Regions from separate parts of the Paraburkholderia sp. BGA-UO-ETr-F12 genome, predicted to be linked through region 1. Evidence: riboswitches for the same ligand, from Rfam matches in the RefSeq annotation. Region 1 holds a riboswitch; each other region holds the start of a gene.

Region 1 (3,272 bases):
GACCGAGTTGTCTGGCGATCCGCACAGCATCGCCGGTGCCGCCGAGCAGCAGAACGCGCTTCATTGCACGGCTCCGATTACGGTTGAGGTGAGTTGCCGGACGCGCCGTTGGCCTGTTTTGTGACCTCCAGCAACGTAATCGGCAACGCCTGACGCCACGTATCGAAACCGCCGAGTGGCTGAGCCTCGGCCAGCGCGATGCGGGTCAGCGTGCCGCCATGCTGCTCCCGCCATGCCGCGAGCGCCGCCTCGCCCTGCAACGTGACGGCATTGGCGACCAGTCGGCCGCCTGCGCGCAGCCGCGTCCAGCACGCATCGAGCACGCCTGGCACCGTCACGCCGCCGCCGATGAACACGGCATCCGGCGCGGCCAATCCTGCCAGTGCCTCGGGCGCGCGGCCGGCGACCAGGTGCAAACCCGGCACGCCCAACGCATCGCGATTGTGTTCGATGAACCGCTGACGCTCCGCGTGCCCTTCGATCGCGATCGCGCGGCAGCCCGGATGCGCACGCATCCATTCGATGCCAATCGAGCCACTGCCCGCGCCGACGTCCCAGAGCAATTCGCCAGGCGTCGGCGCGAGGCGCGCCAGCGTGATCGCGCGAACGTCGCGCTTGGTCAACTGACCATCGTGGCGAAAGGCGTCGTCGGGCAAGCCGGTGGTCAACGGCAAACGCGGCGCGCCTTCCGTTGCACGGCATTCGAGCGCCACCAGGTTGAGCGCCGCCACGTCGCCCGCGGACCACTGGTCGGCGCGTCCGTCGATACACCGCTCCAGGTCGCCGCCCAAATGTTCCAGCACGCTCATTCGTGTCGCGCCAAAACCGCGCGCGTTCAGCAACTCAGACAGCGCTGCGGGCGTACGCCCGTCAGCGCTCAGAACGAACACGCGCGCGCCGTCGTACAAATGGGCATTCAGCGCCGGCAATGGCCGCCCCACCAGCGAAACCGTGGCGACGTCCTGCAATGGCCAGCCCAGCCGCGCAGCCGCTAGCGATATCGACGACGGCGCCGGTAGAACTCGCAACTCACCGGGCGGCAACCGCCGCGCCAGCGTCGCGCCGACGCCGAACAGCATCGGGTCGCCACTCGCCAGCACACACACGGGCCCACCACGCTCCGCCAGCAAAGGTGCAAGATCGAACGGCTTCGGCCATGCTGTCCGGCGCGCGGCCAGACGCCCGGGCAGCATCGCCAGATGACGTTCGCCGCCATAGATCACCGACGCTTCCAGCAAAGCACGCCGCGCGGGCCTCCCCAAGCCGGCGAAACCGTCATCGCCTATGCCCACCACAGTCAGCCACGCCGGCATGCATCCATCCTCATTCTGTGTCTTCAAATCTTGTGCTGTGCCACGCCGGTCAAAGCGTCCAGCCTCGTTGTGCTGTTCGAAAAAAGGCATAATACAGCCGCCGGTGCCCTTCGGGGCCGAAGAGGGAACACAGTATCGCTGTGGCTGCCCCCGCAACTGTATGCAGCGAGTCCGCCTGCGCTGCGCGCCACTGGTTTAACCGGGAAGGCCGCGGCGGACGATGACCTGCCAGCCAGGAGACCTGCCGGCCAGACTGTTCGTGCCAGCCACCATCGGGCGGGGTGTACCGATGCCGCAGCAATGCCCGTAAGGGCGGCGCTCGGGCTATCGCGCGACGCTCAACCCGGTGTCCGTCTTGAAGCAAGCTTCGCCCTCCACTGTTTTGCCTGACGCGGCGCTCGCGCTGCGGCCCTCCGCATGTCCGGGGCTGCTGCGCATCGTCGCCGCGCGCGACGGTGGGATCTGCCGGATCAAACTGCCCGGCGGCGAGTTGAGCGCCGCACAGGCCATCGCGATCGCCGAGGCCAGCACGCGGCATGCAAGCGGTGTGATCGAGCTGACCAATCGCGCGAATCTGCAGGTGCGTGGCGTGCGCAGCGGGCAGGAAACGGCACTGATCGCGGCGTTGCTCGACGCGGGCCTCGGACCGGCTGTCGAGCCGATTCGAGCCGACGCTGCGGTAGATGCCGCCAAGTCGCTGCTCGCGACTTCGGCGGACGACGTGCGCAATGTGATGCTGAGTCCGACTGCCGGGCGCGATCCATTTGCACTGTTCGACACGCGGCCTCTTTGCGCCGAACTGCTTGCCTTGCTGCAGACCGAAGCGCGTTTCGCGGCGCTGTCGCCCAAATTCGCGCTATTGCTCGACGGCGGCGAGCGCCTTGCGAGAGTCGATCATCCGCACGATGTCTGGCTGGCGGCGACGCAAGCCGAAGACGGCGTGCGATTTGTGTTCGGCCTGGCCGGTTGCCCCGCTGCAGAGATGAACGCGAAACCTGGCGCCCTCGGCGCCGTTCTGCCCAAGCAGGTCACCGGCCTGGTTCGCGCGCTGCTGCATACGTTCCTCGACCTGGGCACCGCCGATGCCACGCGCATGCGTCATCTGCTTACCGCGCATTCCATCGACGCCGTCTTGCAGCACGCTCGTCAGTACGTCGATTTCCCGCTGTCACGCGACGCGTCGCTCGCACACTGGCAACGCGGCACGCTTGCCGATGCCACGCTGCGGCTCGGCGCGCATGCTCAACGCGTGGTGGGCCTGCAGCACGTGGGCGGGCAGCCGCCGCTTGGGCGCCTCGACGCCGCCGCATTACGCGGCCTCGCGGAACTCTCTCAGCAGCACGGCAACGGCACGCTGCGCATCACGCCCTGGCAAAGCGTATTGCTTCCCGATATCGCGGCGCATAACGCATCCGCCGCGCTCGCGGAAATGAACGCGCTAGGTCTCGCCTGCGATCCCGCGCAGCCGATTACGCACCTGATCGCCTGCGCCGGTTCCACGGGTTGCGCAAAAAGCCTCGCCGACACCAAGGCCGATGCACTGCTTCTGGCGAATCGCTTGCCCGCTGGCGTCGACGTTCATCTGAGCGGCTGTCCGCGCTCATGCGCTGCGGCCCATTGCGCGCCGTACACGCTGCTGGCCACCGCGCCCGGCCTCTATGACCTCTATCGACACACCGGCGAACCGGATTTCGGCGCGTGCGTCGCGCACCAACTTACGATCGAACAGGCCGCCGACATGCTCGACTCATTGGCCCACCCGGCCCGGAGCCCTTTAGATGCTTGATTACATTCGCGACGGTCAGGAGATCTATCGCCAATCCTTCGCGACGATACGTGCTGAGGCCGATCTTTCGCGTATTCCCGCCGACCTCGAAAAACTCGCGGTGCGTGTGATCCACGCCTGCGGCATGGTGGACGTCATTGAAGACCTGCGGTTTTCCGCGGGGGCGGGCGCCG
Region 2 (3,272 bases), on a different contig from region 1:
ATGCGGACATTGCCTAGAACTCCACGCCGCGCTGCGCTTTCACGCCTTGCTCGCGATACGGGTGCTTGACGATGCGCATTTCGGTGACGAGATCTGCGGCTTCGATCAGCGCATCGGGCGCGTGACGGCCGGTTACCACCACGTGCAGCATCGGTGCGCGCGCGTTCAGTACCGACAGCACTTCGTCGAGCGGCAGGTATTCGTACTTGAGCACGGTGTTCAGTTCGTCGAGGATTACCATCTGATAATCGCCGCTCTCGATCATGCGGCGCGCTTCGTCCCAGCCTTTGCGCGCGGTGGCGATGTCGGCGTCGCGATTCTGGGTGTTCCAGGTGTAGCCGTCACCCATCGTGACGAAGTCGCACTGGGCGATCGCACCGAGGAAGTCGCGCTCCGAGGTATGCAGCGCGCCCTTGATGAATTGCACGACGCCAAGGCGCATACCGTGCCCGAGCACCCGCACGGCCATGCCGAACGCTGCAGTGGTTTTGCCTTTGCCTGTGCCGGTGTTGACGATCAGCAGACCTTTTTCGACGGTAGCGTTGGCCTGTTTTTTTTCGTGGCCTTCGCGCCGGCGTTCGGTCATGCGTTGATGCGATTCGGGGTCGGTCTTCATTGCAGGTCCTGTTCTGGAGAGTCGTTATCTGTCTGTTCGCTGACGGTCTGCGTGCTGCCCGAGGAGGCTATCGCCACCGTGACGCCGCCGTGCACGGTTTTACGCACCAGCAAGCGCGCGTTGTGGGCATCGACCACTTCGGCCACTTCGAACGCGCCGGCCGCGGCGAGCAGCGCGCATGGCTCGCAGACGCCGTTTATGCCGAGATGTTCGCGCACCGCCGCCGACGGATCGTCGACACATATCGCCGCAATCTGCGCGCAGCTGAACAACTTCAGCGGCAGCGCGTGGCGTGTGCAGAATTCGAGCAAGCCGGCTTCGTGGGCTTTGGTGTCGACCGAGGCAATCGCTGCGATTTCGCCGAATGCACGCGAGCGGAGCGTGGCGCGCACAGCCGCTTCGATCTGCTCAGCGGAACTGTGCGAGCGACAACCGATGCCGATGCTGAGTGTTTTCATGAAGGGGTCTGCGAGAGTTGCGGTGGTCCAGGCGGCCCGTAGGGGCGGGCACCCAACGCGCGCATACGATAGCACACGGCAGGTCGCGCCGGCATGGCGAAAAGGCCCTGCCAGACCCCGTGTTTCCTTGACGGCATGGGGCTCTCGGCCTAAACTCGCACGCACTTTGGTGCTCGTGTGCGCGCTCGTGCGCATGCAGTTAAACGGGAAACAGGGTGCCCACCTGCCATGGACCGGGCTAACCTGTGCTGCCCCCGCAACGGTAAGCGAAATGCGGTTCCAGATTGATTGTCTGGCGCCGCGGAGCCGGCTTCGATGTCCACGCGCAAGGCCGCGTCGGCATATGACCACTGGACGAGAAACCACTCGTCCGGGAAGGGGAAGCGGCGCTTTCGCCAGCCCGGATACCGGCCAGACGACGAAGAACGACCCCGCGGGGATGCGGCGGTGCGTTCATGATCGCATTACTGTTTTCCGTTGCCCCGGCAACGCCGTTGTTCGTCCCCGTGTTTTGCCATTGTTATCGCTATTGCCTGCGGGGCGCGGCCCCGTTTGCGTGACCGATACGGACAAAACGCGCAAACACGCCGGCGTGCACCTGCAACTCCCACGGATGGACCTCACGATGCAAACTCAAATGCGCAAGATTCCCGTCACCATCGTCACGGGCTTTCTCGGTAGCGGCAAGACCACGCTGCTGCGGCACATTCTTCAGAACGCGGGCGGCAAGCGCATCGCGGTGATCGTCAACGAGTTCGGCGAACTCGGCATCGACGGGGAAATCCTCAAGGGTTGCGGCATCGGCTGCGATGAAAACGGCGTCGAAACCGAAGGCCAACTGTATGAACTCGCGAACGGCTGCCTGTGCTGCACCGTGCAGGAAGAGTTTTTCCCGGTGATGGAAAAGCTGGTGGAGCGCCGCGAGCAGATCGATCACGTGCTGATCGAAACCTCCGGTCTCGCGTTGCCGAAGCCGCTCGTGCAGGCTTTCAACTGGCCGCAGATCAAGAACAGCTTTACCGTCGACGCGGTCGTTACCGTGGTTGACGGGCCGGCCGCGGCGAGCGGCCAGTTCGCCGACAATCCAGTGGCGGTGGATGCGCAGCGCAAGGCCGATCGGAATCTCGATCACGAATCGCCGTTGCACGAACTGTTCGAAGACCAGTTGTCGGCCGCCGATCTGGTGATTCTGAATAAAACCGACCTGCTCGACGAATCGCATCAGGCTTCGGTCGAAGCGCTCATTCGTGAAGAAATTCCGGCGCAGGTGAAGATCGTACGCGCGCAGATGGGCCAGCTCGATCTGCATACGCTGCTGGGTCTCGAAGCGGCCTCGGAGGAAACGATCCACTTGCGCCACGATCATCATGGTTCGGCTGACGACGCCGATCACCACCATGACGAGTTCGATTCGGTGGTGGTGCAGGCGAACGTTGCGTCGCGTGAGGCGGTGATCGCGGCGTTGCAAGGGCTGGTCGAAACGAACACGATTTACCGCGTCAAAGGTTTCGCGGCGCTGCCGGGTGCGGCGATGCGCCTCGTGATTCAGGGCGTGGGCCGTCGTTTCGATAGTTACTTCGACCGCCGCTGGCAGGCCGGGGAAGTGGGCGAAGGTCTGCAAAGCCGCTTCGTGCTGATCGGCGAAGACCTCAACCAGGCCGCGCTGCAACAGGCATTCGACGCCGCCCTGGGCGCTGCGGCGAGCGTCCAGCCGCAACAGGCGTAAGCGCTCATGCATCTGCTGCGCACCACGCCGGGCGGTTTTGTGGACGACACGCAAGGCGTGATCCGTATCGATCAGCAGCCTGCCGATATCGTGGTGCTCAGTTCCGCCGATACCACGCTGTCGCTTCTGGCGAGCGTGTTTCCTCGTCTGGGCGACGGCTTTCCGAGCGTGCGGCTTGCGAACGTCACCTATTTGCGGCAGCCGGCGTCGGTCGATTTCTATATCGAAGACGTGCTGCAGCATGCGCGTGTGGTGGTGGTCGATCATCTTGGCGGCGAGGCGTACTGGCCGTACGGAATCGAACAGGTTGTCGCGCTCGCCGAGCGCAAGCAGCAGACGCTCGCGATGTTTTCGGGCGATCTGCAGGAAGACCCGAACCTGCTCGCGCGCAGCACCGCCGACGCCGATTTATGCCATCAGCTATGGCGCTATCTGCGTGAAGGCGGCCCGCAGAATGCCGAAGCGTTCCTGC
Region 3 (3,272 bases), on a different contig from region 1:
CGTATCACGACGGCCGCCGCTGGGGCGACGACCTCGCGGCCGTGATCAATGGCTCGCACGTGAAGAAACCCGTCGTGGTCGGATGGTCGCTTGGTGGCGTGGTGATATCCAACTACCTCGCAGCCTATGGCGATCGCGCCATCGCCGGTGCCGTGTACGTGGATGGCGTGGTCGAACTGACGCCCGGCCAGCTCGTGGCACACCCCGAGGTCTACCGGGACATGAACGCCCGTGATCTGAAGACGCATCTCGACGGCGAGCGCAGCTTTGTCGGACTTTGCTTCAACCGGCGGCCTGATGCCGACACGTTCGCCCGGCTGCTCGCCAACGCCGCGATGGCGTCCTGGGACATGCAACGAGAAGTCCCTACGATGACGGTGTTCGCCGCCGAGGGTCTCGGCAACGCGCATGTGCCATTGCTCTTCCTCTACGGCGGCAAGGATTCGCTGGTCGATACCCACGCGACGCTTGCCCGCGCCACCGCGCTCAATCCCCGCGTCGTCAGCAAGGTGTACGCTGAATCAGGCCACGCGCCGTTTATTGAGGAGCCCGATCGTTTCAATCGCGACCTGGCCGAGTTCGTCAGAACGGCTACCGGGCAATGAAGACCGAGGTACTGCCCGCCCTTGTGCCTTTGTGCCTTTGCCTCGCGGCGAACCGTCTTGCGGATGCCGGATAAGCGCCCGGGCGTGAACGATCCTGCATCCGCATGCACCGTCATGGCGCCCATGCCCAGCCGTTACGCATGTTGCGCCAGACAGGTGCATGCCGGCAGCACATGGCCTCGTTTGCCGTGTCGGCTGAAATCCCCATGGCAACAGCGTTCTTCGCCTGACCGCATCAGAGGTGGCATGACTCTTGTGCATGTTTCTCAAACTCTCATACAAAAGCGGATGCCGGATGCACGAATATCGATTACGACGCAAACCATACTTGCCGCTCAACGCGCCCGCATTGTATAAGCGTCAGGCATCACCTTGTCAGGACGGAAAGTGAAGCCGGTGAGAATCCGGCACGGTCGCGCCGCTGTATCCGGTTGGGCAGTCTCACGATTGCTGAACCGGGAGTCAGACCTCTTGTCGACCTGCTTCTCCCTCAAATGGGACGCGCCAATCCCAAGGACCTAACCGATGATTTCTCAGTTTGCCAAAGTTTTCAGTGACTCGAGTACGGAGGTGCGAAGCAAGCTCTTCGGCATCTACAGCCTGTTAATCGCGCTCAATGTGCTGGCGTGGACATGGGCCGTCGTGGCATTCCGCAACCATCCGCTGCTGCTCGGAACCGCGCTGCTGGCCTATGGTTTCGGATTGCGTCATGCCGTCGACGCCGATCACATCGCCGCAATCGACAATGTCACGCGCAAATTGATGCAGGAAAAGAAGCGGCCTGTGGCGGTGGGCTTCTTCTTTTCGCTTGGCCATTCAACGGTTGTCGTGCTCGCGTCCGTCGCCGTTGCGATTACGGCATCCGCCATGCAAACGCGTTTCGATCATTACAAGGAAATTGGCGGGGTCATCGGAACCCTGGTGTCGGCGCTGTTTCTGTTCGCGATCGCGCTCATGAATCTGATCATTCTCAAGTCGATCTATAGCGCGTGGCGTCACGTCAGAAACGGCGGCAAATATGTCGAAGACGATTTCGACATGCTGCTGGCGGATCGCGGCTTTCTGTCCCGGCTCTTTCGCCCGCTGTTCCGCCTGATTACCCGCAGCTGGCACATGTACCCGCTGGGCTTTCTGTTTGGCCTGGGATTCGATACGGCAACCGAAATCGGCTTGCTAGGGATCGCCGCAACGCAGGCCTCCAGGGGTCTCTCTCCATGGGCGATCATGGTGTTTCCCGTCCTCTTCAGCGCCGGCATGTCGCTGATCGATACGCTTGACGGACACCTGATGTTAGGCGCTTACGGCTGGGCCTACCTGAAACCGATCCGCAAAATCTACTACAACATGACCATCACGCTGGTGTCGGTCATCGTGGCCGTCGTGATTGGCGGTATAGAAGCGCTGGGGCTGATCGCCGACCAGTTGAAGCTGCAAGGTCCGGTGTGGGATGCCATCGGCACGCTCAATGAAAATTTCGGAACGCTCGGCTACATCATCATCGGCATCTTCGTTCTTAGCTGGATTGCGTCGGTCCTGATCTATCGGGCAAAGCGTTTCGACGAACTGGAAGTGAGCCGCTAACGGCACGCGTCAGTCCGCCCGGGATTCGAGCGGACTGACGGCATCGAAAGCGTGACTTCGCACGCTCGTAAGCCGGTTGTAACCCTGCGCTGAAATTGGTAATAGCGCTACCTTGGACATGTGAAACCTTGTATCTTTGGCTGAGTAGCCGCGTGGCATAATCAGCGCCTCGCTCTTACCTGTATGCGTGCTCCGTTCTCAGCATGTTTCGCTCGCGCCTCCTGAAGATTGGCAACCTGTTCGGATTGCTTGCGATCCTGATGAGCACGCTTGCGCCAACGGTTTCGCAGGCGCTAGCAGCACATAACCGGCTGGGCGAAGCACTCTCGAGCTACTGCACCGCGGAGCCGGACACCACGCCGCTCGCGCATGCCGGCAAGTCGTCGCACTCCTCAGCATTCCACTGGCAAGCGTGCGCCTACTGCGGCATGCTTGCTCATGCACCGGTATTGCCGGGCACGCCGGCGGTGTTTGCCGCCACGCAATTGGTCGTGCGTGCGCCGGTTGTCGCCACGCGCAATGCGCTCCACGTCCCCCTCTTCTACACCGCGGCCCAGCCGCGTGCGCCGCCTGTCTTTTCCTGAGTCGACCTGTACCTGAACAGAATCCGCGCTGTGCGAGCAGTCGTGGCGTGTCGCCGCACGCACGCGCTGCGCGGTATCAAGACAATTGGAGAAGGACTCAATCATGCGTAAGCTTTTCAAGCGGCACGCGGCGCCCGCGCGCGCCGCTCTGATGGCGGCGGCCGGCGCCGCCGCCTGCCTTGCCGGTTCGCCGGCTGCTTCGGCCCATTCGGTCGTCGGCGATCGGGTATTCCCCGCCACCTTGACGGTCGACGACCCAGGCGTCGGCGATGAATTCGACACCCAGTTCGGCCATATCAAGACGCAGGACGACAACGGGGACAACATGAACGTCAACACCGTCTCCTACGAGTGGGACAAGCTGATCACAAAGAATCTCGCGTTCAGCATTGGCAGCAACTACGTCACGCAGAACGCGCCGAACGGCGGTTCGGCCAAGGGCTGGGACAACCTCAGCGTGGGCGCGAAGTACATGATCTACGCCAATGCGCGTCACGAGTTC

Evidence for each region. Region 1 has a riboswitch for cobalamin ahead of cobG (precorrin-3B synthase). Riboswitches for the same ligand answer to the same signal wherever they lie in the genome.
Region 2: it holds a riboswitch for cobalamin, as region 1 does, so the genes downstream of both, cobW (cobalamin biosynthesis protein CobW) here and cobG (precorrin-3B synthase) in region 1, are expected to answer to the same signal.
Region 3: it holds a riboswitch for cobalamin, as region 1 does, so the genes downstream of both, AC57B6_RS33740 (HoxN/HupN/NixA family nickel/cobalt transporter) here and cobG (precorrin-3B synthase) in region 1, are expected to answer to the same signal.

What each region holds. Positions count from the first base shown of each region.
Region 1 is NZ_JCAQOZ010000046.1:235,555-238,826, forward strand. It holds gene AC57B6_RS20305 (cobalt-precorrin-6A reductase) at 1-64, opposite strand, end outside; gene cbiE (precorrin-6y C5,15-methyltransferase (decarboxylating) subunit CbiE) at 78-1,313, opposite strand; cobalamin riboswitch at 1,398-1,576, shown strand; gene cobG (precorrin-3B synthase) at 1,660-3,099, shown strand; gene AC57B6_RS20320 (precorrin-8X methylmutase) at 3,092-3,272, shown strand, end outside.
Region 2 is NZ_JCAQOZ010000057.1:269,116-272,387, forward strand. It holds gene AC57B6_RS27930 (cobyrinic acid a,c-diamide synthase CobB) at 1-10, opposite strand, end outside; gene cobO (cob(I)yrinic acid a,c-diamide adenosyltransferase) at 14-616, opposite strand; gene AC57B6_RS27940 (cobalamin biosynthesis protein) at 613-1,074, opposite strand; cobalamin riboswitch at 1,225-1,504, shown strand; gene cobW (cobalamin biosynthesis protein CobW) at 1,700-2,800, shown strand; gene cobN (cobaltochelatase subunit CobN) at 2,807-3,272, shown strand, end outside.
Region 3 is NZ_JCAQOZ010000066.1:50,972-54,243, forward strand. It holds gene AC57B6_RS33735 (alpha/beta fold hydrolase) at 1-605, shown strand, start outside; cobalamin riboswitch at 950-1,095, shown strand; gene AC57B6_RS33740 (HoxN/HupN/NixA family nickel/cobalt transporter) at 1,131-2,186, shown strand; gene AC57B6_RS33745 (DUF2946 domain-containing protein) at 2,390-2,770, shown strand; gene AC57B6_RS33750 (hypothetical protein) at 2,874-3,272, shown strand, end outside.